Regions from separate parts of the Lysinibacillus sp. FSL K6-0102 genome, predicted to be linked through region 2. Evidence: riboswitches for the same ligand, from Rfam matches in the RefSeq annotation. Region 2 holds a riboswitch; each other region holds the start of a gene.
The links. Region 2 has a riboswitch for cobalamin ahead of NYE73_RS21725 (FecCD family ABC transporter permease). Riboswitches for the same ligand answer to the same signal wherever they lie in the genome.

Region 1: another riboswitch for cobalamin. It lies ahead of NYE73_RS22475 (hypothetical protein); the one in region 2 lies ahead of NYE73_RS21725 (FecCD family ABC transporter permease).
Region 3: another riboswitch for cobalamin. It lies ahead of NYE73_RS12085 (ABC transporter substrate-binding protein); the one in region 2 lies ahead of NYE73_RS21725 (FecCD family ABC transporter permease).

The regions. Positions count from the first base shown of each region.
Region 1 covers NZ_JBBOPH010000001.1:4,423,803-4,433,860, forward strand. The annotation lists gene NYE73_RS22440 (YebC/PmpR family DNA-binding transcriptional regulator) at 1-196, opposite strand, end outside; gene NYE73_RS22445 (low molecular weight protein-tyrosine-phosphatase) at 398-859, opposite strand; gene NYE73_RS22450 (lysophospholipid acyltransferase family protein) at 920-1,522, opposite strand; gene NYE73_RS22455 (putative RNA methyltransferase) at 1,602-2,435, opposite strand; gene NYE73_RS22460 (MATE family efflux transporter) at 2,438-3,805, opposite strand; gene NYE73_RS22465 (tyrosine-protein phosphatase) at 3,940-4,707, opposite strand; gene NYE73_RS22470 (ABC transporter substrate-binding protein) at 4,853-5,803, opposite strand; gene NYE73_RS22475 (hypothetical protein) at 5,787-6,344, opposite strand; cobalamin riboswitch at 6,503-6,700, opposite strand; gene NYE73_RS22480 (glutathione peroxidase) at 6,825-7,370, opposite strand; gene NYE73_RS22485 (hypothetical protein) at 7,451-8,005, opposite strand; gene ytvI (sporulation integral membrane protein YtvI) at 8,096-9,154, shown strand; gene NYE73_RS22495 (C40 family peptidase) at 9,316-10,058, opposite strand, start outside.
Region 2 covers NZ_JBBOPH010000001.1:4,267,947-4,278,004, reverse strand. The annotation lists gene NYE73_RS21745 (sensor histidine kinase) at 471-1,865, shown strand; gene NYE73_RS21740 (response regulator transcription factor) at 1,843-2,544, shown strand; gene NYE73_RS21735 (YdhK family protein) at 2,587-3,156, opposite strand; gene NYE73_RS21730 (biotin transporter BioY) at 3,260-3,856, opposite strand; cobalamin riboswitch at 4,010-4,196, shown strand; gene NYE73_RS21725 (FecCD family ABC transporter permease) at 4,343-5,389, shown strand; gene NYE73_RS21720 (heme ABC transporter ATP-binding protein) at 5,395-6,186, shown strand; gene dapF (diaminopimelate epimerase) at 6,239-7,096, shown strand; gene NYE73_RS21710 (DMT family transporter) at 7,178-7,492, opposite strand; gene NYE73_RS21705 (DMT family transporter) at 7,492-7,845, opposite strand; gene NYE73_RS21700 (TetR family transcriptional regulator) at 7,920-8,498, opposite strand; gene NYE73_RS21695 (hypothetical protein) at 8,680-8,850, shown strand; gene NYE73_RS21690 (endonuclease Q family protein) at 8,923-10,058, shown strand, end outside.
Region 3 covers NZ_JBBOPH010000001.1:2,384,270-2,394,327, reverse strand. The annotation lists gene NYE73_RS12120 (DegV family protein) at 1-409, opposite strand, end outside; gene trhA (PAQR family membrane homeostasis protein TrhA) at 685-1,320, shown strand; gene NYE73_RS12110 (dihydrofolate reductase) at 1,364-1,840, opposite strand; gene NYE73_RS12105 (alpha/beta hydrolase) at 2,001-2,918, shown strand; gene NYE73_RS12100 (class I SAM-dependent rRNA methyltransferase) at 2,981-4,177, shown strand; gene NYE73_RS12095 (S9 family peptidase) at 4,353-6,344, opposite strand; gene NYE73_RS12090 (precorrin-3B methylase) at 6,416-7,093, opposite strand; gene NYE73_RS12085 (ABC transporter substrate-binding protein) at 7,145-8,137, opposite strand; cobalamin riboswitch at 8,301-8,487, opposite strand; gene NYE73_RS12080 (elongation factor G) at 8,670-10,058, shown strand, end outside.

The DNA.
Region 1 (10,058 bases), 160 kb from region 2:
TTTCTATAATATGTTTTGGAACACTGTATGTTTTTGCGCGTTCAAGCACTACTTTAAGTGCACGGTTTGACTCTGGATCTGGTTCGCCTGATTTAGCTGCCACATAAATTTCTCGCCCAAATTTTGCATTAATACGGCTTGTGCTTTGATCTTTAGACGCTTTCTTTTCTTTAATATTGTTCCACTTACGACCCATTGTTTCCACTCTCTTTCAAAAGATAAATTTATAAAAATAATAGATACACAGTTGTATATCTGTAAATGGTAATTAAATACTTATCGTATCTTTACTCTGCAAATAATAACACAATGATGCTTACAAAGCTAGATATACCAATGTTTAAGGTAGCATTTTTCTAAAAAAATGGCTGTTAAAATTTACGATTTTAGCGCCATCTTACAACAGCTCTTGTTTAATTTTTGCTAGCAATGCCCGACAGCCTTCTTGCACCAATTCATAGGTTTCCTGAAAATCACCTGTATAATAAGGATCCGGGACATCCTTACGATGCGCTGTTAAATCTAAAAAACGAAAAATCTTTGGCGAGTTTGGATTGCCTAGTATTGTGCGGATATTACGAATATTGCTTTCATCCATTCCAATAATATAAGCAAACTTTTCAAAATCAGACTTTTGTAATTGTCGACCTTGCATATCTATTGTAGAAATACCATATTCCCTAAGCTTATCCTGTGTACCTCTATGTGGAGGTTCGCCAATATGCCATGAGCTAGTAGCAGCGGAATCCACTTCAATTTTATCTTCTAAATGCTCTTTCTTCACCATGTCGCGCATGACCGCCTCAGCCATGGGTGAGCGACAGATATTACCTAAACATACGAAAAGTACTCGAATCATTTTATTTTCCTCCTACAACAAAGCACTCAAAATCAATTTGATTCTGAGTGCCGTTTGCTTTTATTTTACGGGAATACGTTTCTGTAGTTCTTCTGTTAGAGCAACTAATTCATGCTCAAGGTGTTGAGTAAACTGCTCACGACCTTCTTTACCCTTGCCTGTTACATAAAAAGGCTCACCATAAATTAAATAGCCTTTGCCTCGCTTCATTACATCACCCACATTACGTGCACCAACATAAGCAGCTGGAACAATTTGCGCCTTTGCCAACTGTGCAATGGTAATAGCCCCTTGTTTTAAATCTGTTCCTTCTGCACTACGTGTCCCAGAGGGGAAAATCCCTACAATTTTACCTTCCTTCAATAACTGCGAAGGAATTTTAATCACGCTTGGTCCAGGATTATCACGGTCTACCGGAAAAGCATTTAAATGCTTAACAAGCCAGCCAAGCCCTTTCATTTCAAATAATTGCTTCTTCGCCATAAAGTGAATTTCACGAGGGTACATGGCTACACCAAGGTTTAAAATATCCACATAGCCAGTATGTGTGCAAGCTATAATAAACCCACCCTCTTTCGGCAAGTTTTCTTCTCCGTATACACGAGCCTTTGAACCCATTAATTTTAATATTACTTTGACAACATTTGCTGCTAGTTTATACACTGTTACATTCCTACCTTATTCAATAGTTATTCCCATTGTAATCGAAAAGACCAGTATACTGCAATTGCAGGTGACCAACTTAAACCTTCCCTACTAATAGATCCACATCAATCGTGATTTCATTTAGTTCAACGGCTGTTTGTTCTGCTTTATGCCAACCCATTGGTGTCATCTCTAATAGCGCGGGTACTAGCTCTTCTGAAAGCGGTAAAGTATAAGTTACACGTTCTACGTTTACCTCACGAAAACTATCTTGAAAACGAGCTACAATTTGTTCATTAGAGTAAGTTTCCCTGTTTGAATCTGCATATAATTGAGCTCGCAGTTCCCGCAAATAACCACTTTGTGGTACAACCTTCACAAGATAGCCATTCGGTTTAAGAAGTCGTTTAAACTCCTCATAATTTGCTGGTGATAGTATATTTAAAATGGCATCGAAACTCGCTTGAGCAAATGGACTTTTAGCTAAATCCCCTACACACCAAATTTGTTGAGGATAATGACGTGCTGCAGCCAAAATGCCCTCCTTCGCTATGTCAATTCCAACGCCAATACCATGATCTCTATCATTCATAATGCGAGCTAAATGTGAGCCCTCTCCACAACCAGTATCGAGCACCGTTTTTGCAGAGCTTATAAGCTCACCGATTCGGGCTTCTACAGCATCATAAATCCCACTATCAATAACAGCCTTGCGGGATTCAAAAAGGCTCTTACTATATTTAGAAGCGGCGTTATGTGTCAGCATATTGACATAGCCTTGTTTCGCAATATCAAAGGAATGGTTAGAAGTACAAACCAATCTCCCCTGCTCATAGACATACATTGATTGCTGACAGATTGGACAAGCAAAAAGGGTGATATGTTGATCCATTAATGCCGCCCCGATAGCACGTTTCGATAATGCGCCCATTTCTATGCCTCCTTTTTGTCGTTCGGTGATACAAGAGCATAACGCTCCCATTTACGACTTTTCCATCTAAAGTATACGATAATTGCCCGCACCCATTCATCTGCTGAAATGGCTAGCCAAATTCCGACCAAGCCCCAATCCAATACAAAGACAAATAAATAGCCAAGCGGCAGGCTCATGCAAACCATTGATAGAAAACCAATTTTCACAGGGAATCTAGCATCCCCAGAAGCGCGTAAAGAGTTAATGACAACGATATTCATTGTGCGACCAGTCTCTAGCAAAATACTTAATGCTAACACGGATGCCCCAATCTTAATAACTTCTGGATTATCAGTAAATACCTGCATAAGTGGCTTACGGAATAGCGTAACGACTGCGACCATAATAATCGTAAAAGCAAATGCTGCACGAACACTTTTCCATAGCTGATGATACGCCTCATCTTTTTCTCCTGCACCTACATGACGACCAATAATAATGGCTGTTCCTGTACCAATGGCAATTGCAAATAAATACGTAAACATCGAAATATTCATAGCATATTGTCGTGCTGCTAGTGTTTCTGCTCCTAAGTAAGTCGCATAATATAAAAAGATGATTTGGCAAAATTGATAAAGTACCTGTTCAAACGCAGATGGTAAACCAATGTTTAGTATTTTTCTCACATATTCCTTTGAATACTCAAAATAATATTGTAACTTTACGCGCACTTCCATTACCTGATACAGCAACCAGAAAAATACTAGGACGGCTAATCCGCGACTAATGACAGAGGAAATAGCCGCTCCTTTCACACCAAGCTCTGGTAAACCTAAATTCCCAAAAATAAGGCCGTAGTTTAGCACAACATGTAAGACGTTCATGCCAAGCGAAACGTACATAGTTTGTTTTGTCCAACCATGTACACGAATAATTGCAGCGAGTGCATTAATAATAGCCTGTAGGAAAATAAAACTCCCAATGATGGCTAAGTAACTTTGTGCATAGTGGAGTACTTCTCCCTGCAAGTTCATCATTGTCATTAAATGTCTCGCAAAGAAGAAAAATAAAATACTCATTAAAAGCCCAACGACCAAATTCATCGTGACCGCTAACGCCGAGATCTTGGCCGCTTCAAAAAAGCGTTTGGAGCCTAAATACTGAGAAACAACAATAGATGCACCATTGCCCACTACCTCCAGAATCAAGATGGCAATATGGATATATTGATTGGCTGCACCTACTCCTGATACAGCATTATCTGATAAAGCACTGAGCATAAAAGTATCGGCTAGTCCCATCAACATAAATAGAAAAACTTCTAAGAAGATTGGCCATGTTAAATGGAATAGACTTAACTTATTTGTCTCTTTAATTGTGTCTGCCAATACTTTCACTTCTCCTATTTTTTCTTAAAAATCTATTGTATCTTATCACAAATATTCAGACTGTAAAGAGATTTATAGGAAGACAGCGCTTCCACATAAAAAATCCCTTTCACATCGTGTGAAAGGGCTCATTTTTAAATTAAGCAATAAGATTGTAATTGCTCTCGTTTTTCAATTGTTAGGCCAAATTCCTGCTCTAAAAACCCAGTCTTAGAACCATAGCGACGATCCATCGCATCCAATGCTGCTTGTAAATAGTCTTCACGGGCGGACATTAATGCATAAAATTGCTGTAGTTCTTGCTCATTATACTGATGCTGAATAGCCTGAGCCATTCGTTCTACCATTGGACGTAAATGTATATTAGTATCTAAATAATCCTCCATGATAGTCTCCTCAGGTACATCTAAAGCTAGTAAAATAAGTGCTCCTCCAATACCCGTTCGGTCCTTACCAACTGCGCAATGATGTACAAGACCTAGATTATTAGGATTTTGAATCGTTTGCATTAACTCTTTAAATGAAAGATTGTTAAAAGGCATTTGTGCATAAAAATCCCGAAACATCTCAGGGCTTACCACTTTATAGAAATCTCTACCACCAGCATTGGTTGGCATTTCAAAACCATGATTACCCTTCGCTGGGATTTGTATATATTGAGCATGCGAGAACACTGGGTTAGGATTATGATACGCCTCATTGTTATCGCGATAATCAAAAATGGTTTTAATCCCTAACGTTTCAAATAGCTCTTTATCCGCCAGTGTCATTTTTCCAAGGGCAGCTGAGCGGTAAAATAAACCGTTCTTTACCCTACGCCCATCTTTTGTTTTATATCCACCCATGTCTCGGAAATTATAGACTGCTTCAAATGGAATTACCTTTGTCTCTAATTGCTCCAATCACTACACCTCCTAAGATTATCAAGCATACTTACTTTTATTTTAAAGAACAAACTACATTAATTCCAATTTTCACGCTAGGTAATAATTTAAACCACATAAAAAATGCTAGCTGAATGGCTGACAGCTAGCATGGAAACATTTCTTATTTAAATAACTCTGGGTACACAGCCTTCGCTACTAATTCTACAGCTTCACCAATACGCGGACCAGGTCGATTAGAGATATCTGTATCAATGGACAATACCGCTTTGTTTTGAATAGCTTTCACAGTATTCCAACCATCTCGTCCAAGAATTTCTCCTATTGGATCTTCTGTATAGTTTACTGTTGTTAAAATAACATCTGGATTTTTCGCAATAACATCTTCCTCATTCACTTTTGCCCAGCTATTCAAGTCAGAAAAAACATTATTAACATTAGCTGCATCTAATATTTCTTGCTGGAAAGTGCTAGAGCCTGCTGTATATATGTCTGGCTTAGGGCTAACCTCTAAATAAACATTTTTCGGCGTTTTTACATCCTTCACCTTCGTTTGTACTTCAGCAATTTTCGCTTTAATCTCTTCGTTTAATTTATTTCCTTTATCAGGAACATCCATCACAGCAGCAATTTGTTCGATATCTCCATAAACATCGTCGAAAGTAGTCGCAGATTGAATAACAAACACTTTAATTCCTGCGTCCTCAAGCGGCTTTAGGGCATCCTTATCACCTATTGTATAAGCAATGACAACATCTGGCTTTAACGCTATAATTCTTTCACTGTTAAAGTTCATAGTATCAGAGACACGTTCAATTTTTTGTGCTTCCTCTGGGTAAGTATCGTACTCAGTTGCTCCTACAATTTTATCGCCAACACCTAAAGCAAACAAAATTTCAGTATTACTTGGTTGTAAAGATACAACTGTTTTTGGTACTTCTTTAAACTCTATTTCCACTCCACGGTCATCTGTCACTTTATAGCTTGTTTTCTCTGCTTGTTGTGTATCTTGCGAAGCATCTTTATTTTTTGTATCTTCAGCAGTGCCACAGCCTGCTAATACCAGTGCAAGTAAGAGCACTGATAGCCATTGGAAATTAAATACTTTTTTCATTGTTATTCTCCTTTTTCTTTTTCATTGGGTAGGATTTACTAATAAACGGTATTTCCGCTATTCCAGCTTGCTGATTCATAAAAACAGCCATGACAAAACATACATTAGCTAATAAACCAAGGTAATCGAAAAGAATAGCTGGAACCTCTCGTTCTTCTGATACTTTGTGTAAAGTACGATATGATTTTTTTGCCTCACTGCGACAAAGATGTAAGGCTGCAGCAGCCTCTGTTCCTTGAGGTAAAACAAAACTTTGAATCTCTTCCTTCACATGGCGAACGTAAAAATCATAACGTTCACTTAACCAAGATAAATCCTCTTCAGTTACTGCTAATTTCCCACGTACTGAGCCATTCACATGATAAGCCATAGGTAACATAAGCAATAAATCCTCAGCAACAACTTGAACATCCTCTTTTTTTACCGCAGCTAATGCAACTCCTAGATGTGTTGTCAGACTATCTGTTCGAATTTCAAAATCGACCGTTGAAGCTTTCTCACGCATAAATGGATAACAAGAATAACGGGCATCTTTTTTCACTTGCTTCCCCCCTATTTTCTATAATGAAAAATTCTTATTTGAAAGGCATAAAAAAGTCGCTCCTTTTTGCAAAGGAACGACAAAAATAACATAATGAGCCATCAAACTGGACAAAGCCTATGTATTTGCCGTATATCCTCCTAGCTTCCGAGAAGTTTTTATACGTTCAAATAAAGGTCGGTCTCCTGGCTTGTACAGTTCGTCACATGAAACGAATGTGTTATAAAGGACCTTCCCATCTTCTTTGAGACAGTGGTAAATCTTTATAATGGCTGCACTTACAGTTGCGGAAACAGCTCCGGTTTTTCACCGGATTCCCGATTATGCTAATTAGCACCTTTATTCTGCAAGAATATTTCATTTGTAAAGCAGTTTATCATATATGCTTCAGAAAAAATAGCTGTACACAGTTTTAAAATATAGCATTATTTCTACTTGAAGAGAAAACCCTAACAAATTTTTACATTATTAAGAAATTTACTATAATAGTGTTTCAATTGCTTTTTCAATATCGAGCTGTGAATCTGTTGGTTCAAAGCGTGCGACGGTCTTACCATTAGCATCTACTAGAAATTTTGTAAAGTTCCAGCGAATATTACGACCATCTAAAAAGCTTGGGGCAAGTTGAACAATTGCTTCTGCCAACATTTTCTCCTGCATACTTGCCTTCCCAAACTCTCGGTAATCCACTTCATGCTTTAAATAATTAAAGAGTGGATGGGTAGCCTCTCCATTTACCTGTACAAGCTCAAAAATCGGGAATGTGACCCCATAGTTTACCTTGCATAGATGCTTAGTTTCCTCCCCATCTTCAGGATTTTGATGGCCAAATTGATCACAAGGGAATCCAAGAACTACAAAATTCTCTTTTCCATATCTATCATACATTTTCTGTAAGTCTTCAAATTGATATGTAAATCGGCATTGGTTTGCCGTGTTAACAATTAACATTGTTTTTCCACGATATGTTTCCATCGATAAAATTTCGCCATTAGGCTTCCGAACTAGATAATTATAAATGCTCATGCATAATCCCCTTTTTTCATTCATTATAGTTGACTATTCTATCGTTCATCAAAGAATTTGCACAAAAAAACACCACCTCGCTACTTTGAACGGATGGCTGACTTATACTTCTTTTTATATTTAGCATCTTGTTCTTCATTAATTAAACGATGGGCAATATCTAATAATTTCGAGTCATTTGTTTGATCATATAACTTTTTAAATGACATTATAATATCCTGACGAATAAGAGATGGCTGTTTTTCATCTATACATGTTTGAAATCTTTTAGCTAGATACGATACAACCAAATCTCTTTGTACTGGACCCGCCTGTCCAATTTTCCAAATTGCTTGTAATGCATGCCTTGCCGTAGCAGATTGTTCATCGTAAGTCACAGCCCAAATCTTTAAAAAATCCTCCAAGACCCTTTCTTCTGGATCACTTTTTGCAGCTAAAGCGCATAAAATTTGTGCAGCACGTGCACGAGAATAACCATTATTGTATGTAAGAGCTTTTATTAGCTGTTCCCAAACTGCATATGTCCAATCTACGGGTTCTTGCATAATTTTTATTAATTCCTCGTAAGATTCATATTGAATATCGCGATCATGCTCTGTTAGATTACTAAAAAGTTGCAAAATCTCTTTTTCCATAATTCATCCCTACCTTTATTGTTTCAGAACGTAATAAAATTTGATTTATGGTACACTTAACTTAATTTTTTTCGCAAAGAAGGTGAGTTTATGAATAAATTTAATGCTAGGAAATTGATTTTTCGGTTGATTGTGATAATATCACTACTTCTAGCTGCCTATTTTGTTATCCCAGTGTCCATGCCTTTAATACTTGCTGGGATTAGTGCATTTTTCTTAGAACCAATTGTCATGTTCTTTAAACGGAAATGGAAAATGTCACGGAAAATAGCAGTTGCTTTTATTTACATAGTGAGTGTTATTGTTATATCTATTATTTGTTATCTTTCTATTACACAAATAATGACACAAATAATTTTACTATCTAAGCAAGCTCCCTATTATATTTCCAAGCTATCAGATATGTGGCTTCATATGCAAGAAAATATTTCTAAATACACAGAAGACTTTCCACCTGAAGTAAGTGCTTCGCTTCAAAAAACCACTATGGATTTCATAAAGAAAGTCGAAGAATCCTTTTTAAGCTTCTTTAATTATAGCAAAGTTTCTGCCTTCTTTTCAGAGATACCCAGCCTATTTATCAGTCTTCTCGTTTATATGATTGCGCTATTCCTATTTATGCTTGATTTGCCTAAGTTAAAGCAAATCACTTATAAATATTTAAAGCCCAATACAGCAAAGAAGATAAAAATTATTTTAAATCGCTTAAAAGATGCAACATTTGGCTATATGAAGGCTCACTTATTTGTAAGCTTTATTATTGGAGGCGTCACACTCATTGGACTGCTATTAATCCAACCGAAATATGCAGTAACAATGACGATTATTATCTGGTTAATAGATATTGTACCATTCCTAGGCTCTATCATTATTCTAGCGCCATGGGGACTTTACCACCTGTTGATGGGAAACACCTCTATAGCTGTAAAATTATTCATCTTAGCTGCTATTTTACTTATTATTCGTCGAGTAGTCGAGCCTAAATTAATGGGAGACCATATCGGTTTATCCACTTTACCAACATTAATTTCCATGTTCATAGGTCTACAGTTATTTGGTATTATCGGTTTACTTGTCGGCCCATTCGTTATTATTTTCTTTATTGCCTTGAAAGAGACAGGTGTCATCAAAGTAAATTTTAAAATTTAATATCAATTTAGTATGCAGGAAAGTCTCTTTTCAAGAATAGAAGTAGTCGTCTTGTTTCTTTGAAAGAATAGCATTCCAAAAACAAAAAAGGTCATCTTTGTATATTTTTCTCTACAAAGATGACCTTTTTCTTATCTCAACCGTCTATATATTAGTGAGGCCTATTGAATACGTCCAAAGCCTACTAAGTATTGATTCCACCAATCAAGTGATTCAATTACGACACCATTGTTTTGAGCGTCGATCATTGTGTTATTACCTAAATAAATACCTACGTGTGCTACTCCTGAACCATAGCTGAAGAACACTAAGTCCCCAACGCGTGCTTCACCTGCTGAAATGCGTTGTGTTGCTAAATATTGTTGTGATGCTGTACGAGGTAAAGAAACACCCGCTTGCTTATATGACCATTGTACAAGACCTGAACAGTCAAAACCTGTTGATGGGTTGCTACCACCCCAAACATAAGGACGTCCTAGGAATTGTTTAGCTGTTGAAATGGCATCTCCTGAAGAAACAGTGCCAGCTCCTGAACCAACAATAATTTTTTGTGGTTCGCCTCCACCATTATTTTGAGTTGCTTGTACAACTGGTGTAGCAGCTTGAAGTGCACGTAAACGAGCTGCCTCTTCTTCAGCTGCTTTACGCTCCGCTTCTAAACGTTCTTCTTCTTGTTTCGTTGCAATTTCAGCTTTTAATGCAAGTGATTTTGCTTCGTTCTCAGCTTTCTTCACTTCCATTTCGCTTTCTTTTTGCTGAAGCTCTTGGAATTGTTTTTGAAGTTCCTTTTGTTTTTCATCTAATGTAGCTTTTTGTTGCTCTAAGCTTGCTTTATCTGCTTCCTGTTGATCCACTAATTCTTGGTCAGCATCCATTAATGTTTTCACCGCTACGACACGATCCA
Region 2 (10,058 bases):
CATAAGTATACAATATACTTATGGGTTATATTGTTGAAAAAAAGAGGATGTCACTAGCAAAAAAAGCTCTTTTGTTAAGGCGAATGGTTGATTTCGGTTCCGCTAGCGTCCGATGCCGCTTCCCTCAATTCCGTTCGCTCTAGGGTCTACTCTGTGACGCTAGCTCCTCTCCAATCAACCATACATCAAGAGATTATTTTTCATATTAGCAGTAACGGATAAAATAGCCCATTAGAGAAAGGATAGGCACTTGGAGAAGTGATTAGTTACCCATAAAATCTTTGCTAAGATGGTAATTCTTGTGAAACGGCAAGCCTTTTTCATACAAATTCTAATGAATGTTCAATACTATGACCCATAGGTATACAATATACTTATGGGCATTTTTTGTTTGGAAAGATGCTACTTCTGCATGAAATCTTCACACTTTCAAGATATACTTTTAAGAAATTCTAAAATGGTGGTTACGGATGAGAAAATTATCATTAAAGCTGGGCATTATCTTCTTCATCACATTGTTTTGTATTGAAACCTTTATGATGTTTTTTTTGCATGTTTCCCTGACGAATTCTAGAGTGGAAGAGGAACTAGAGCGTTTACAAGCGAGAGGAAATTCACATCGTACTATATTAGAACAGAACTTCAATAATGAAACACTAGCACATGTCGTTCTTATGGAATCAGAAGCAAGTACAGATGTCGTGGTGACTGACCATTTCGGGACAATCCTTGCATCCTCACAGCCACATCAAGAAATCAGTGATCTGATTCGTGAAATAGAGGGGGAAATACCTTATGAAGGAAGGGTTTTACAAGACAATTGGCAAGAAGTTAAAGCAATTGCGACTATAAGCCCTATTCAAAATCAGCAAGGAACGATTGGCTATGTATTTATGTTTCAAAATACCGATTCCATCCATGCATTAATGAAACGGCTGAATAAGCATTTTCTCATCGTGGGTATTGTATCTGGTCTAGTCAGTATTGCAGTCATTGTTGTTCTATCTCGTAAGCTGGCTAAGCCACTTATTCAAATGAAAGAGGCTACATTGAAAATGAGTAAGGGTGATTTTACAGTTGCTCTTTCTACGAATGGAAAAGATGAGCTTGGGGATTTATCAAATGCTATCCAGCTTTTATCCAATGATTTAAATCATCTAAGGCAAGAGCGTAAGGAGTTTTTATCAAGTATTGCACATGAGCTTCGTACACCGCTAACTTTTATTAAAGGCTATACAGACATTCTTGCTAAACGGGATTTAACAGGGCAAGATCGTCAAAAGTATTTAGCTATTATAATAGAAGAAACAAATAGACTTTCTAGATTAATCAAAGATTTATTTGATTTAGCGAAAATGGATGAAAACTCATTTGTAATTGAAAAACATTGCTTACATTTAGAGCCGTTTTTTACAAGCATTGAAGAAAAATTAAGTCCCGCTTTTCAAGATAAAGGTATCTATTTGGTTGTACGTTGTGATAATGGCTTAACACTATGTGCAGATGAAGCAAGACTTGAGCAAATCCTGATTAATCTATTAAATAATGCATTAATCTATTGTACACCAGGAGATATGACTACAGTCACTGTAAAAAAAGACAGTGGAATTTTAAGCATCATCGTTGAAGACACAGGGAAAGGAATTCCAAAGAAGGATTTACCGTATATTTTTGATCGGTTTTATCGAGTGGAAAAATCACGTAGTCGTGCTTTAGGTGGATCTGGACTTGGGCTTGCTATTGTCAAGGAGCTAGTGCAAGCACATGGGGGAGAAATAAAGGTTAGAAGTGAAATAAATAAAGGGACTACTTTTGAATTATCATTTAAAGGAGTAGAAATGAATGAAAACGATTTTATGCATTGATGATGAACCAAGAATGTTAGATTTATTAACCCTTTATTTGGAACCACTATTTAATTGTAGAGCAATGTCTTCTATACAAGAGGCATTGCATTTTTTAGAAGAAGAGCATGTGGATTTAGTTCTTTTGGATATTATGATGCCAGAGATGGATGGGTGGCAGGTTTGCCAGGAAATTAGGAAGTTTTGGGATGTTCCTATCATTATGCTTACTGCAAAAGGAGAACACGCTGATATTGTAAAAGGTTTAAATCTTGGTGCTGATGACTACGTTTTAAAGCCTTTTGATGAGGAAGAATTGTTAGCACGCATACATGCTGTATTAAGAAGAACGATATCTGAAGAAAAAGTGATTAACTTTGAAGGACTTTGTTTAGATAGAGAGTCCTTTGAAGTATATTTTCAGCATAAGGCAATTCCATTAACACCAAAGGAATTTGCCATGCTTGCCCTATTTTTAGATTATCAAAATAGAGCATTTTCTAGAGAACACCTTATACATGCCGTTTGGGGATATGATGTAACGATTGAAGATCGTACCATTGATTCACATGTACGTAATTTACGAGAAAAATTAAGAAAAAGTGGTTTTCCGTCGGATGATTACTTGCAAACCGTTTGGGGCATCGGCTATAAATGGCATAAGTCTGCAAAGAGAAAGCAAATGGAACATAAAAGCTAGAAAATAACCTCTACCAGAATTGAAGGTAGAGGTTATTTTCTATTATTTTGGACTAAGCTCTTCTTCTGTTACCCATTTATGATTTGTTACAGCTTCACCACTTGTAGTGGAAGTATAATCAACCATATATACAGTTGTTTGCACAGCCTCGTCAATTAGGACAGTCGCATTTTCCATACCTTCCATATGTGTTGCGTCCGTTTTTACTTCTGTTCCAGGAGCCAGTGGTGCTTCTTGTGGGTCAATTAATTCTTCATGAATTACCCACTTATGCTTTTCTATTCGCTTTCCACCAGATGTAGGCTCATAGGAAATAACATAGGCAGTTGTAGTATAGGCACCTACTATTGTTGCTTCGGCCCCTTTCATACCTTCCATATGTCCATCTGTAATAATGGCTGTGCTTCCTATAGGAAATTTCGGATTTTCAGCTTTTTTTAACGTTACTGGTACTTCGCCAGAACTTGAATGGTTCATTGTAGAATGATCCATTTCTTCAGCAGCTTCATTAGAAGTGGACGCAGGTTTTGTTTGATCCTCTGTACAAGCCGATAAACTAATTAGAGCGACTACTGATAATAGTCCGACTGACCATCTTTTATTGAATTTCATATGATATCCTCCTCACTATGTGCTCCTAATGTAGCAAATAAATGTGCAGAAACGATGGATATAACCTATGAAAAACATTTCTCTAGTCTGGCGGGGAGAGATGCTATTGAATGGGCATGATCTTCAATGTTTTTTGTAATCTATGGGCGAAGATACCAGCAAAAATAGCTAAAATAATATCTTTTGGTAGTGGAGGAATCATCCAAAGCCAAGCGAGCTTATATGAAAAATTCTCTGGCGCACTTGCCCATAGCTTATAGGCAAAAAACATCCAATTTGTTCCTATCAAATAATTTATAGCCGTTGCTACCAAAGCAGCTACGATAAAACTTTTCTTTGTTCCGCTTCGTTCTACGATTAACCCCGCAACAAATGCCGCAAATATAAATGTAATAATAAACCCAAAGGTAGGGCTTAAAATTTGGCCAATTCCACCCCCGAAACGAGCAAAGACAGGAGCTCCTGCCAATCCTACGCACATATAAATTGTGCAGGCGAGCGCACCTTTTCTACTACCAAGAATAAGCCCTGCTAAAATTGCAAAGAAGGTTTGAAGCGTAATGGGTACACCACCAACTACCATAAAAGGTGCAAAGGAAGTGATATTAGCACCCACCATCATTAACGTTGTAAATAATCCAATGTAGGTAATGTCAACAGTTCTTAACTTATGGTGACTATGTTGTGTAACAGTTGCCATGATTTCACCTCGTTTTATAAGTTATTACTGCTAGTGTAAAAAACGAATGTATTTGTGTAAACCTTATTATTTATATAAGTTAACGCAATTGCTGAATTAAATTGAAGTAGACTATCTATCTATAAAAATGTATGATAGAACCGTCACAATTTTATAACTTCAAATACTATTGGTGTGACATTTTGAATGTCACTTAAAAGGGAAGTCGGTGGAAGTCCGACGCTGTCCCGCAACTGTAACGAGGAATCCTATAATATGATTTGCCACTGTTTAAGAATGGGAAGGCAATTATAGGATAGTGAATCGAAGCCAGGAGACCTGCCATTTAGTAATACCTGTAATGCCCACGAGGATGCAAGCAATTACGGACAATAGCTGGATATTTTTCTGACTTTGTTTAATCTTGGGTATTTCTATGCGCATTTTCGCATGGGATACCTTTTTTTATTGCTTCATTCATCAATATTCAGTAGGAGTTTAAAACAGATGAATAAAAAATTTATGTTATTTTCCTTCGTACTTTTCATGGTATTAATTGTTTCAATGACCTTTGCTGTAATGGTTGGCTCAGTTTCAGTTACACCGTTATATGTATGGAAAGTTATTCTTTCTAAAATTCCTTTTATACAAAATTCGATCGAGCAAGATTGGAGTCGCTCTCAGGAAATCATCATCTGGCAAATAAGAGCACCTCGTGTTTTGCTAGCTGCGATAGTAGGAGCGGGGTTAGCTATTGCAGGGGCAGCCATTCAGGCACTAGTACGTAATTCTATTGCAGACCCGTATATTCTAGGGATTTCTTCAGGGGCAGCTGTCGGAGCTACTTCTGTGATTATTTTAGGAGCCTTTTCATTTTTAGGTATTTACGCTCTTTCAGTATCCGCATTCCTTGGTTCATTACTTGCCATTGCACTTGTCTTTTTCTTATCACGTGTTGGGGGACGTGTCTCTATTTTCCGCTTGCTATTGGCAGGCATGGCTGTGTCCTTTATCTTAACGGCTATCTCTAACTTTATTTTAATGATGTCAAAGCAAGAAGGGGCCTTAAAGGCTGTTATGTTTTGGATGCTAGGTAGTTTAGCTGGAGCCAAATGGAATAATATTGTGATTCCAGCTTTCGTATTCTTGGTTGTATTTGGGCTACTGTGGCTACACTATCGCAATTTAAATTTATTATTACTAGGAGAAGAGGCGGCAGTGACATTAGGCGTTAATCTTCAGCAATTCCGTATTCAGTTAATACTACTAGTATCTCTATTAACAGGTGTGCTTGTCGCAGTTAGTGGTTCTATAGGATTTGTGGGATTGATTATTCCCCATATTGTGCGTTTAATTGTGGGCTCAAACTATAAATACGTAATACCTATCAGTGCTTTAATAGGTGGAATATTCTTAGTATGGGCAGATGCCTTTGCTCGAATTATTATTGCTCCTCAGGAAATGCCAATTGGTATTATTACAGCTTTTTGTGGAGGACCATTTTTCATTTGGCTTCTCCGTCGTAACAACTATTCTTTCGGTGAAGGAGATTAACTTCCATGACATTAGAAGCGAAACAAGTATCATTCTCCATTTACGATCAGCGTATACTGCATGATGTAAGCATTCAAATAAAAGAAAAGCAATTTGTTGGATTAATTGGTCCTAATGGGAGCGGAAAATCAACATTGTTAAAAAATATGTATCGTCTCCTAAAACCTGAAAGTGGATCAGTAGTATTAAATGAGCAAGATATATTAAAGCAATCAAGTAAAGCAATTGCGAAAAATTTGGCTGTTGTAAGCCAAGAGACACCCGTATTATTTGATTTCACTGTGCATGATTTAGTCAGTATGGGAAGAACCCCACATAAAAAGCTGTTAGAGCTTGATCAAGAGAAAGATTTTCAAATTGTTAAAGAGGCTCTTAGACAAACGGGCATATCGCATTTAGAGAAACGAAGCTTTAGTTCGCTTTCTGGTGGCGAGAAAAAACGTGTCATGGTTGCAAGGGCACTCGCTCAACAAGCACAGATATTAATATTAGATGAGCCGACGAATCATTTAGATATTCAACATCAACTTCAACTTATGGATTTAATTCAGACTTTGCATTTAACCGTAGTAGCAGCTTTACATGATTTGAATATTGCTGCTATGTATTGCGATCAAATTTACGTTTTACAGCAAGGGCGAATAGTTTGTCATGGTACACCAGAGGAAGTACTTACGCCAACAGTGCTGCAAGATGTATTTGGTGTTTTTGCGGATATTCAAATACATCCTATGACAGGGAAGCCGTATCTTACATATGTTCCTGAACAGTTCACGAAGGGGTTTAGCCAAATATAGAAAAGTGTCATCTTCTATTAGATACATAAAACATCCTTTAAGGAGTGACTGTATGCAAATAGCCTTTACGAAAATGCATGGTATTGGTAACAGCTATATCTACCTTGATCTTTTCCAACATGATTACAAGGAAGATATCTTTTGTGAATTGGCTCAAAAAATGGCCAATATCCATACTGGTATTGGCTCAGATGGATTGATTATTATCCAACCCTCTAAAATTGCTGACTGTGGTATGCGTGTATTTAATAAAGATGGATCTGAGGGGACAAATTGTGGTAACGGTCTTCGCTGTGTTGCTAAGTATATTTTTGAACGTCATATTGTACGACAAGAGCTAATTACGATTGAAACGAAATCCGGGATTATGCTGGCACAGGTAGTGGTGCAAGACAATCGTGTAATAGAAGTGATTGTCGATATGGGCAAACCTCTCTTATTGCGCAAAGACATTCCGATGTTAGGAAACCCAAATGAGCTTGTCATCAATGAAATATTTCCTTTACCCCAACAATCTCTTTTAGTAACAGCTTTGTTTTTGGGCAATCCCAATACCGTAGTTTTTGTGAATGCGATCGAGCAAGCACCATTAAGAACATTAGGCGGTATTATAGCAAACGATATGAGATTTCCTTATCGTTGCAATGTTGAGTTTGTAGAGGTTGTTCATGAGAAGGCATTAAAATGCTGCGTTTGGGAACGAGGTTCGGGTATAACAGAGGCATGTGGGACAGGTGCTTGTGCAGCGGTAGTGGCTGCTATATTAAATGGTTTTTGTCAGAAGGAAGAAGAGATAGTAGTCCAACTTAGGGGCGGTGACTTAGTCATTCGATGGGCTGACAATGACCATATCTGGATGCGTGGACCTGCAGAATTTATAGCGGATGGTATTTATGAATTTTTATCTTAATTACTCCCATTTCATGCCATTTTAAATAAATGAATACAGGACGCCTCCGATTTAAGAGTGGCGTCCTATATTGTAAAGCCATTAAGATACTGCTTTTAAGCCTGCTACACCTATGATAATTGCTATGATACTGATAATACGTGATAGATTTTTAGATTCGCCAAAGAAAATGATATTTACGAGTACAGCTCCAACAGTACCAATTCCTACCCAAACAACATAGGCAATGCTTAACTGCAAATAGTTGAAGGATGCATATAAAAGGGCAAAAGACACACCAAAACCACCAATATATAACATTAAGTTTCGTAATGTTTTATGCTGACTATAGAAGCGTAAGCCAACCACACCTATAATTTCAGACAATGCAGCTAAGATAATAAGTATCCAACCCATTATACATTCTCTCCTTTCGTTTGCATCTGCTCTTTAGAGGAATTATCCGCTAATTTTAGACCAATCACACCTAATAATAAAATAATCATGAACAGTCCTTTAATGGCATTAAATTCTCCTTCGAAAATGAAAATATCCATTAATGTGGTACCGATTGCACCTGCTCCAGCGAAAATAGCGTAGACTGTACCAGTAGGTAAGCTCTCACAAGCCTTCGATAAGAAATGAAAATCTATAGCAATGATTGTCACAATAATTATCCAATGCCACCATGAGCTTGCTACGTTAAAGCCAAATACCCAAAGCAATTCAAATAAACTTGTTAAAACGACGTACATCCATTCTTTTTTCATCAATAAAATCCTTTCTATTAGGTAATACAATGACTGACATTCAGTCATTTTCGAGGTAAAAGAGAACGTCACTTTTATGGGTGACGTAGGCCAAGTGCGTGAGATAGGAAGTCTATAAGCTCAAGCTTGAGCAATTTCATTGTTTCGTCCTTGCTATCATCAAATAAATAAATTTGTTCAGCAGCAGATTCAATTAGACCAATCATCAGTTTAGCAGAACGTGTTGGGTCAATTGAATCACGTATCATTCCCTGTTGCTGGCCAGATAATAAGAAATGACTCATCCAGTCATAATAGGGTGCATATATATTTTCCCATTCTTTTAAATGCTCAGTTTGCGCAATACCTGCATAAATAAGTGCAACGATATCTCCATAATCTTTCGTGATTAAGAAAACCATTTCCACAACCTCTTCAAGTTGCTGTTCAAAGGGCTTATGACTTGAAATACCTTCATCTAAGGTAGCAATAATTCTTTCTACCATATTTTTTGCAATAGCAGGCATAACAGAAAGGCGTGATGGGAAATAAAGATAAAATGTTCCTTGAGCGATCCCAGCAGCTTTAACGATATCTGAAACTTTTGTTTTTTCTATACCTTTTTCTCGAAAAACCTCAATGGCAGCTTGAATAATTTTTTCTTCTTTTGACATGCAATCCCTCACTTTTGCCTTACTTAATTATTATGTTATAGAATAAGAAAAATAATGTCAATAAAAATGACTGATTATCAGTCATTTTTATTATCCAATGTTCGTTTGTAATTCCACAATTATGCGAAGGAGTATATTTTCTATATTTCGGGGAATTGTATAATTGAAAGGATTGATGACCATGAAAGAAATTAAGTTTGCACAATTAGACCCGCAGCAACTAGAAAAAATTAATGAGCTTGAAGAAAAGATTGGTGTAACATTAGTTGCCTATGATGCTTCCTCCACACCATCACACGGTTCTGGCGCTTTTGAGTCAAATAATAGCACTACTACAAATCATCCATCATAATGAAGTGAGAAATGCCTTGCAGTAATGTAAGGCATTTTCGTTTTATAGAATGTATTTAAAGGAGTGTTTGAATTGAATGAATTCTATGCTGATTTACATATTCATATTGGACGTACTTCTAGTGGAAGGGCAGTGAAAATTACTGGCAGTAAAACGTTAACATTAGCACGAATTTTAGAGACGGCTAGTGCAAGAAAGGGATTAGACATCATTGGGATCATTGACTGTCACTCACCTGAAGTAATCGAAGAAATGGTGAGGATGATTGAACACGGAGAACTGCAAGAACTTAAAGAAGGTGGTCTGCGATTTCAGGAAACAACTTTAATTCCTGGATCAGAGATCGAAATTTATGATCAACATTGTCAGGGTCCTATTCATGTGCTTGCTTACTTTCCTACACTAGAGCTCATGAAGCTGTTCTCAGAATGGATGTCACAACATATGAAGAATATCCATTTAAGTTCACAGCGTATTTATTGTGATGGTCAGACCTTGCAGCAAAAGGTGCATGAATTGGGAGGTATTTTTATTCCTGCACATGTATTTACACCATTTAAAAGCTTGTTTGGCAAAGGGGTTCGTCGAAGTTTAACTGAAGTCTTTGATCCGCAGCTTATTGATGGTATTGAATTAGGTTTAAGCTCTGATACAAATATGGTAAGTCATATTAAAGAATTACAAGCATATACATTCGTTAGCAATTCTGATGCACATTCGCTTGGGAAATTAGCACGAGAGTATCAAAAGTTACGATTAGCAGAAGCGAATTTTACAGAATTAAAAATGGCCCTGCATGAGCAAGAGGGACGAGCGGTAATAGCCAATTATGGCCTAAACCCTTTGCTTGGCAAATATCATCAAACAGTTTGTGCAAAATGTAGTCAACAGCTAAGTAAAGAGGCTACCATTTGTACAGAATGTGGGAGTACTCAAATTATAAAGGGAGTAGCTACCCGTATACAGGAGCTATCTGAAGACTTTCCCAATAAACGAAATAGACCACCTTATATTCATCAGATACCACTTGATTTCATTCCAGGTATTGGTCCTAAAATGATGGAACATTTAATCGAAGCATTTGGTACAGAAATGAATATTTTGCATCGTGTAACAATCGACCAGCTTGAACAAATTGTGCCACATAAACTAGCCCATTTAATCGATTTAGCGAGAACGGGTCAATTAGCCATTGAAGTTGGTGGTGG
Region 3 (10,058 bases), 1.9 Mb from region 2:
CTTCATCTCGCATGCGGATGGCCTCTCGTAGTTGGATAGCTAAACCAATCGCGATAAAGCGTGAGTCAATGACTGTCACATCGGCGTCTGTCATTTGAGCTGCTTGACGAGCTGATTCTACTGTGCCACTCATACCACCAGTCATATGGATGGAGATAATTTGATCGCCATCTTTACCGAGCTCATCATATAATTCCTTAAATTTACCTGGTGCTGGTTGTGAACTTTTCGGTAAATTTTTTGCATTTTTCATTAAGCCTAAAAAAGATTGTGGCTCTAAGTCCACTCCATCTGTATATGTTTGACCATCAATTTGAATCGTTAAAGGCACGATATGTATGCCATGTTGTGCTACTTCTTCTTTTGTTAAATCACAAGTTGAGTCCGTTACTATATGAATTCGTCTCACTTCGACACATCCTTTTACTTCATTAAAATTTATTATATAGACTAATGAATCATTATGTAAACATGACATTTGTCATTAGACAAAGCTCTGTCCTAGCTAGCATGTAAACGCTACCTTGGATACTATAGCGTTTTCACCTACCTCTTGTCTATCAATGCCCCTCAAAGAATATGACAGGCTTATGACATTTTTGATATGAACTATATGACAAATGTAAATGTTCATCTATAAATTATTGGGGTATAGTAAATGTATGAACGAAAGGAGTGTTTCAAATGGTTGATTCATTTGACTATAAATCATGGAGGGAAGAGCTGTGGAATGCCATAACACACGGTATTGGTTTCATTGCTAGTATTCCAGCACTGGTTGTTCTACTGTTAGCAGCCGTACAAACAGGAAATGCCCTACATATTACAACCTTCAGCATTTTCGGTGCGTCTGTCATCATTCTGTTTTTAATGTCTACATTACTACACAGTATGCCAGAAAAATATAAACACTTTTTCGCTATTTTGGACCATTCGTCCATTTATATTTTAATTGCCGGCACCTATACGCCGTTTTTATTAATTGCCGTTGGTGGTTCCCTTGGATTGACGCTACTATGTATTATTTGGTCATTGGCTGTGCTTGGTGTATTGTTTAAATGTTTCTTTATTAATCGCTTTGAAGTACTTTCATTAATTTTTTATATTGGCATGGGCTGGTTAATTATATTTGCCATTAAGCCCGTTTATCTGTATTTAGGTTTACATGGCTTTGCTTTACTGCTAGCAGGTGGGCTATTCTATACGATTGGAGCCATCTTTTATGCATGGCGCTCTCTGCCCTTTAACCATGCAATCTGGCATCTCTTTGTGCTAGCTGGCTGTGCCTCCATGTATGCGTGTGTTTATTTTTATCTATAATAAAAGCAATCGCTCATTGTGAAGGGAGCGATTGCTTTTTCGATTATTTACGTTCAAAAATTTGATATTGGAATGTATAACCTTCTGGTGCTGTTTCAGGCTCCTCTGAAGAGACTTGAACAAAATCTTGCTCATAGCTCGGGAAATAGGTGTCTCCCTGAAAGGCATGATTAATTTTTGTGATATACAAGCGATCAGCCATCTCCATCACTAAACGGAAAATTTGCTCGCCGCCAATAATCATCACCTCAGGTACATCTCCAGCTAGCGCTAAAGCACCTTCCAAGCTAGTCACAATTTCAATGCCTTCTGCCTGATAGTTTTCGTCACGTGTAATGACGATGTTGCGTCGCCCTGGAAGTGGTCGACCAATGGATTCAAATGTTTTACGTCCCATAATCATAGGCTTGCCCATTGTTTTTTGTTTAAAATACTGCAGATCCCCAGGTAAATGCCAAGGCATCCCATTGTTATATCCGATGACGTGATTGTCATCATGTGCCACAATTAAAGAAATCATACTGTCCCTCCAAATACTTTCGTCCCTTTTATTATAAACATAATGCGCTTATTTCACCTATTTTTAAATAAATAAACATTTGTTACACCTAAATCCTAGTAAAATTATATGAATAGTTTATAATAGGAATAACAAACCTCTCAATAAAGGAATGATGAAGATGATAACTTTAAGAAAAGAAGCTGTTCAATATCTAGAAGCTCAGCGTACTGGTACACCTTATTACAAAGTTTCACCGCAGGAAGCGAGAGCCATGCGGACGGTTACACAATGGCAATCTGCACACAAACCGAAGCTAGCATCCATTGAGGATCACAAAATTACAGTGCGAGATGGCGAACAAATTACAGTTCGGCTTTATACGCCCGTTCTCGGTAAAACATTACCTGTTATTGTTTATTATCATGGTGGAGGCTGGGTCTATGGCAATCTAGAATCTGTCGATGCAGGCTGCCAGTTATTAGCAGACCAGGCACAGGCGATTGTGGTATCAGTGGATTACCGCTTAGCACCTGAATATCCTTTCCCAACACCCTTACATGATGCCTACGATAGCTTAGTATGGGTGCACGATCATATGGAAGCCTTAGGTGGCGATGCAAGTCGATTATCAGTTGCTGGGGACAGTGCTGGCGGAAATTTGGCTACTGTAGTTGCATACTTAGCTACTGCACTCGAGGGACCATCGTTACACGCTCAAACACTCATCTATCCTGTCACAAATGTCGATTTTTCAACAGTATCTTATCTGGCATATGGTGAAGATTACGGCTTAGATACACAAGCCATGCAGTGGTTCTCTCATCACTATACAGAGGAAGCAAACTTCACAAATCCACTTGTGTCCCCTCTTCAGCTAGAGGAAGTCCGTAACATGCCGAAAACATTCATTATAGCTGCAGAGGCAGATGTTCTCTTTGATGAGGGTCTAAGCTATGCACAAAAGTTAAAGGCTGCTGGTGTGGTAGTGGAACATATTACAATGCCAGGTTTAATCCATAGTTATTTCAGTAAAATGAACTATTTTGAAGAAGCAACGATTGAAACCGTGACAAAAATTGCGCAATTCCTGAAATAAGTTTGGCTATCCCGCGCAAACAGTGCGATAATAGAGCAAAACGTTTTTTAAAGGATGACACTATGACACAAACAATAGCTCTACAAATACAACAGCCCTTTTCTGATCAATTAAAAAAAGGCTTCCCACTTATTTCAAAGGATGCGGTTGATGCACGACGTTTACCTGCTGAGCAAGGAACACTCCTCAGGCTCATGGATCATCATAACCGTTTTATTGGAACAGGTTACTACGGCATCCAAAACAAAGGGATTGGCTGGGTGCTAACGACCGATACGAATGAAACAATTGATAAAGCTTTTTTTATAAAAAAATTCAAAAAAGCCATCGACAATCGTGCTGCATTTTTTAGCAATGAAAACACAACAGCCTTTCGTGTGTTTAATGGTGAAGGAGATGGCATCGGCGGTCTTACGATTGATTTTTTTAACAGCTACTACATGGTAAGCTGGTATAGTGAGGGCATTTACTCATTTAAAGAAGTGGTGTATGAGGCGCTTGCTGAGACAGTAGACTACCAAGCGATTTATGAGAAAAAACGCTTTGATAGCAAAGGACAATATATCGAGCAAGATGATTTTGTAATGGGCACGCCAGGAGAATTTCCTATCATGGTGAAGGAAAATGGTATGACCTATGCGGTGCATTTAAACGATGGCGCCATGACAGGGATTTTCCTCGATCAACGTGAGGTACGATTGGCTATTCGTGAGCGTTATGCCAACAATACAGACATGCTGAATACATTTTCCTATACAGGAGCATTTTCTGTGGCAGCCGCTCTAGGAGGAGCCATCAAGACAACGAGTGTAGATGTGGCAAAGCGCAGTCTAGCCAAAACGATTGAGCAATTTAGTGTCAATCATATTGATTATGAGGCACAGGATATAAAAGTCATGGATGTCTTCCATTATTTTAAATATGCACAACGCCATGCTTTACAGTTTGACCTTGTCGTTTTAGACCCACCTAGCTTTGCACGTACGAAGCAAATGACCTTTTCAACGGCAAAGGACTACCCTAAATTACTAAAGGACACGATTGCCATTACCGCTAAAAACGGCATCATCGTGGCTTCCACAAATAATGCCAGCTTTGGCATGAAAAAGTTCAAAGGCTTTATTGACCAAGCATTTAAAGAGACTCGTACACGCTATAAAATTGTCGAGGAATACGGTTTACCGAAGGATTTCCGTGTACCACGTGAATACCCTGAATTTAATTATCTGAAGGTCGTGTTCATCCAGAAAATCGACTAACCAATCGAGAATCACACCAAGGTGTGATTCTTTTTATGTAAGGAAAAGTTGATTCTACCTAAGGAGGTTCGGTATCTCTACAATAAAGACTCCAAAAGATTGAAACGTTATAAACAAACAGAGCCTTTCTATTAAAAGTAGCCTAAGAAGACTGTTCTCTTCTTAGGCCACCCGATTATAGATATTTCACAAACCAATCACGGATATATTCAAGTCGATTAATTCGTAATGTAGGCTTTCCACTTCTTGAAAGTTCATGATTCGCCTCAGGGAAACGCACGAACTTTGTTTGTTTTTTACGATATTTTAAGGCGATAAACAATTGCTCTGCCTGCTCAATTGGACAACGATAGTCTTTTTCACCATGTAAAATCAATAATGGTGTCTCCACTTTGTCTACATACTTCAGTGGCGAATGATGCCATAGCTTCTCTATATCATCGAGTCCTGCTTGAATTTGCCAGTCTGTAAAGTAATAGCCGATATCACTGACACCAGCAAAGCTAATCCAGTTCGAAATGGAGCGCTGCGTCACAGCTGCTTTAAAGCGATTTGTATGGCCCACAATCCAGTTGGTCATAAAACCACCGTAGCTTCCACCAGTTACACCTAGACGATCTTGATCAATAAAATCATAGTGCTCCAGAGCGTAGTCTACCGCTGCCATTAAGTCTGCATAATCATTACCACCATAATCGCCACGTACTGCATCCACAAATTTTTGGCCATAGCCATGACTACCACGCGGATTAGTATAAAGCACTGCAAAGCCTTGTGCAGCAAGGATTTGGAATTCATTAAAGTAGGTATTGCCATACATTGCATGCGGACCACCATGGATTTCAAGAATGAGAGGATATTTCTTCCCTGCTTCATAGCCAACTGGCCTCATAATCCAGCCATTGACCTTCCAGCCTTCTGCACCTTCAAATTCGATACTCTCGGGAACAGCTAATGTTTTGGTTTTTAAAAAATCTTCATTAATGGACGTCAACTGTTCTTTGTCACCTGTTTTTAGGTTCACATAAAACAGATCGCCTGGATTGGTCGTTGTGCTAATAGCCGCAATAGCCTGATCATTTTGCGCATCAAGTGAGAAGCCATAGACATATTGATCATCATGGATAGCTGGGTAAATTTCGCCATCTACATTTCCGTAATAAATCGCCGCATTGCCGTGATCTGTGACTTGGAAGTAGAAGCTATGATTATCATTCATCCATTGCACACGTGGTGACGCTACACCTTGCAGGAAATCACCGATGACATAATCACCAACAGGCGCATCAAATTCACTTGTTACACAGTTTAGTAGTTTTTGCTCCATGTCATAAATCCAAAGCTTTGCTTGTGTGGCATTTTCAAATTCACGTTCTCCACCTACAAAAGAAAGATAGCGACTATTCGGAGACCAAGCTGTTTGGTAATAAGCACCCGAACCTTCTGTTAGCTTGTGACTCTGCTTAGATTCTAACTCCAATAAATAGATATCCACATTAAATGAGAAATCTAAATCCTCCGCTTTATCTGCTAAGTACGTAAGGTATTTGCCATCTGGCGACCAAGTACCCAGATGGCAGTACTCTTTGCCTTCTGTCACTTGTTCTAGCTCTCCTGATGCCACATTGACAATGGCAATATGGGTAAACTGCTCCATATCAATAAATCCACCAGCATCCGATTTGTGTTTCATTTTCTCGATTTCTAGTGGCTTTAGTTCTTTATCCTTTTTCTTCTCATCCTCCGCTTTATCTAGGATGGTTTCATCTTTCCCTAGCACGACTGAAAAAGCAATTTTCTTGCCACATGGTGACCAGACAGGGGAGGTCGCTCCATTTTTACAATGTGTCACCTGTTTTGCCTCTCCACCTGCTCTCGAAAGAACATAAATTTGCGACTTACCTGTTCTCGTTGACAAAAATGCAATTTGACTGCCATCTGGTGACCAAACAGGGGAACTCGTCGTTCTATCTTCACCAAATGTCCATTGCTGTGGTGTTTTGTCCTTCAAGTTTATGTAAAACAAATTCGATATATAGTCATTTTTCTTCTCGTCCATACGAGTCTCTACATAAACTACCTCTGTCCCATCTGGTGAAAGCTGTGGATCTGCTACTGATTTTAAGTGATAAAGATCTTCTGGTTGAATCCCTTGTTTCGATGTCATGTTCTTGCTCCTTTGTATTGTAATTTTCTGTGCCTTATTACAATACTTCGACACCCTAAGTAATATTCCTGCTATTTAATTGAATTTTTTACTAGTTCCCAATATTCTGCTGACTTTGTTCTGCGATAAAATTTATAAAAGGGCTCATTTGGGCGAGCATGCTCCTTATAAAGGTTTATCAGGTGCAGTAAAAAATCTTCAATTTGTGTGACGTCTACCCTCTTAGCGAATAACGTGCCAGCCTGTGCCTTTGCTCCCATCGGTACTGCCCCTAAATAGACATCAAAGCTTTCTTGTTGGTAAACGAGTCCAATATCATCATAGACTGCATTGTAGCAAGCTGATGCACAGCCATTAATATTGACACGCACTCTTGCAGGTACCTTCATCCCCTCTATGGCATGATAGAGCTGTTCGGTTATCGGAGCAGCCTCCATTTTCTCCCCATCACAAAAATCGCAGGCCTTCATGGCTATGATTGAACCAGAGGGAGCAACATAAAGACCTGCTTCCTGTAAGGCTTGCACCGCTTCTGTGGCATCGCACGTTGGTATGGATACGAGTATACTATAGGAAGCAGAATATTTTATCGCCCCCTTTTCGCCAGCAATTTCGGCTATCTTTTGGAATTGTGCAGGAGTATAATGCTTATTAATAATGCCAGGGCTAACGGCTAGACGGGTAAACTCACCATGACGGTTCAGTGTTTCAAATGTTTGATCTGGTACATTTTTTTGAAATGCGTTCATTTTTATCGCTCCTTATAAAAAAGGAGCTAGCAAAACGCTAGCTCGAATGGATTAAAAGTTTTCAGGATAGAAGCCCTTTGCTAAAATTTCAATGGCCTCTGCCGCACGAACCCCTTCAGACGCTGCTGAAAGTGGCAGGATGACAAAGCGCTCATTTTTGACCGCTTCCATCTCCTTTAAGGCTGGATCATTTTTTAAGAATTGGATCTTTTGGTCTGCCGTTGTTTCACCGTAATCAATCACGACAACTACCTCTGGGTTGCGGTCTACTGCATCTTCCTTCGACACAGTTGTCCAGCCTGATTCCACATCACCAAAGATATTTTGTCCACCCGCGATTGTCACAAGCTCATTCATAAAGTTTTGACCAGCTGTAAATACATCCTTTTCACCGCTATCAAACACAAGAACACGTAATTTTTCGCTATCTTTTGGTAATTTAGCTTGTACTGCCTCTACATCTTTCGTCATTTGCTCAATTAAAGCTTCGCCACGATCCTCAATACGGAAAATCTTTGCGATATTGCGAATATCAGTGAAAATATCCTCTATGGTTGGCTTTGTCATGTTGGAAGCCGTATGTAAATACGTATGGATGCCTAATTCTTCAAGCTCTTCTGGTGTGCCTACACCCTTTTCGCCAAAGCCACTTTTCCAGCCAGCATATAGGAAATCTGCCTCGGCATCGATGACTTGCTCCTTCGTTGGGTATTGATCGGAAAGAACAGGGACCTTATCGTATGCCTCTTGCAGTGGTTCATAGATTTTATCATCTAAGTAAGCTGTCCCTACCATAGAATCCTCTAAACCAAGTGCTAACATAATTTCTGTCACATGTTGATTTAAGCTAATCGCTTTTGTTGGTGCTTCCGTATATGTTTGAGTTGTGTCATTATTTTTAATGGTTACTTCTGCTGCCGCCTCAGATGGCTCAACCTTTTCACCTTGTGCAGCTGATTCCGTTTTGTCCTTTGCGTTACAAGCCCCTAAAACAGCGACCAAGGCAATGATCATCATCAGCCATATACTTTTCCATTTCTTCATGTCCTTTTCTCCTTTGCTGTTAAAATATAGAAAGAAATCAGAGACTTCTTTACTACTAAGGTAGTTGGAAGGGCATAAAAAAACCCTCTTGTCGCCAAGAGAGTAGCATAGTGAAATAACGGTATCATTACCTTCATCACTATCCCCATCCTCGTGGTTCTTAGTCAAAAAATACATACTGGCAGGTATCCTGGCTTAGGTTCATCATCTATACGCCTTCCCATAGTTTCACTACAGTGGCATGCTGTATAGACTCCCCATTTACAGTTGCGGGACAGCATCGGAATTGCACCGATTTCCCTTTTAAGCAAATGACAAATGCCATTTGCACCAATACGTTCTATAATGGTCAATACTATTGATAGACTAGCAGAAGAAAATTTATCGCGCAATCAGTAGTATGACACTAAAAGTATAATCATCATTATATTAGCACTATTTCGACATAAAGACGAACTATTTTACAAGAAATATAGAAGCTAGTATTCTGTTACAATAAAAAGATAGCATTCTATAGAAACGAGGATTTCTTATGTACAAAACGATCGGTGTACTTGCGCACGTGGATGCAGGAAAAACGACCTTCTCTGAGCAAGTGCTTTTTCATACAAATAGTATTCAAGCACGGGGGCGTGTTGATCATCAGGATACCTTTCTTGATCATCATGAGCTAGAGCGCAGACGGGGCATTACGATATTTGCCGAGCAAGGGCGCATGAATATTGGCGATGATACATACACATTGATTGATACGCCAGGGCATGTCGATTTCTCCCCTGAGATGGAGCGTGCCATTCGTGTGATGGATTATGCCATTATTATCATTAGCGCTGTCGAAGGGATACAGGGCCATACAGAAACAGTGTGGCAACTTTTACGTCAATACCATGTCCCTACCTTCTTCTTTATCAATAAAATGGATCGTGAGGGTGCCAATATGGAGGCTGTCATCAGACAGCTTCGCAAAGATTGCTCTCAGCATGTATTGTTCATCGATGAGCCACTGCGAGCAGACTATGTATCAAATAATATTATGGAATGGCTGGCGGAGCGCGACGAAAAATTGCTTGATGCCTTTCTAAATGAGTCATTGGAGCATGAACAGTGTCTTGCTCAATTAAAGGAAATGATTAAAAATGAAGGTGCCTTCCCTTGCTTTGCTGGCTCGGCCTTAAAGGATGAGGGCATTCAGGAATTTCTTGACCAGCTCCCGCTGTTAACGGCTTCCCATTTTGACAAGGATGCCCCGTTTGAGGGCGAGGTTTTTAAGATTCGTCATGATGGGCACCAGCGTTTAACCTTTATGAAGGCAACCAAGGGCTCGTTGCATGTACGAGATGAATTTTCATTTGACGAAGTAACAGAAAAAGTGACCGAAATTCGCCTTTATAACGGCAGTCGCTTTGAGACCGTTCAACAGGTAGAGGCAGGAGAAATTTTCGCTGTCAAAGGACTGAGCCAGGCAAACATTGGGGATCGAATCGGTACAACGATGCTATCACAGCCCTATGAGCTTGTCCCAACCTTACAGGCAAAGGTTCAATATGAGGGTGATCAGCATATCAAGGAAGTGCTACAGATTTTCCGTTTACTCGAAGCAGAAGAGCCGTCCTTGCGTGTGGTCTGGCAGGAAAAATTTCAGGAAATCCATGTGCATATTATGGGTGCCATTCAATTGGAGGTCCTGACAGAGGTATTAATGACGCGTTTTTCATTAGCTGTCTCCTTTGGTGAGCCGCAAATTTTATACATGGAAACCATTGCGACGACCGTAACGGGCTATGGTCATTTCGAGCCCCTCAAGCATTATGCAGAAGTTCATTTATTAATGGAGCCAAATCCACGTGGAACAGGTAATACCTTCACCAATGCCTGTCATGCCGATCATTTATCTGTAGGCAATCAGCGCCTTGTTGAAAAG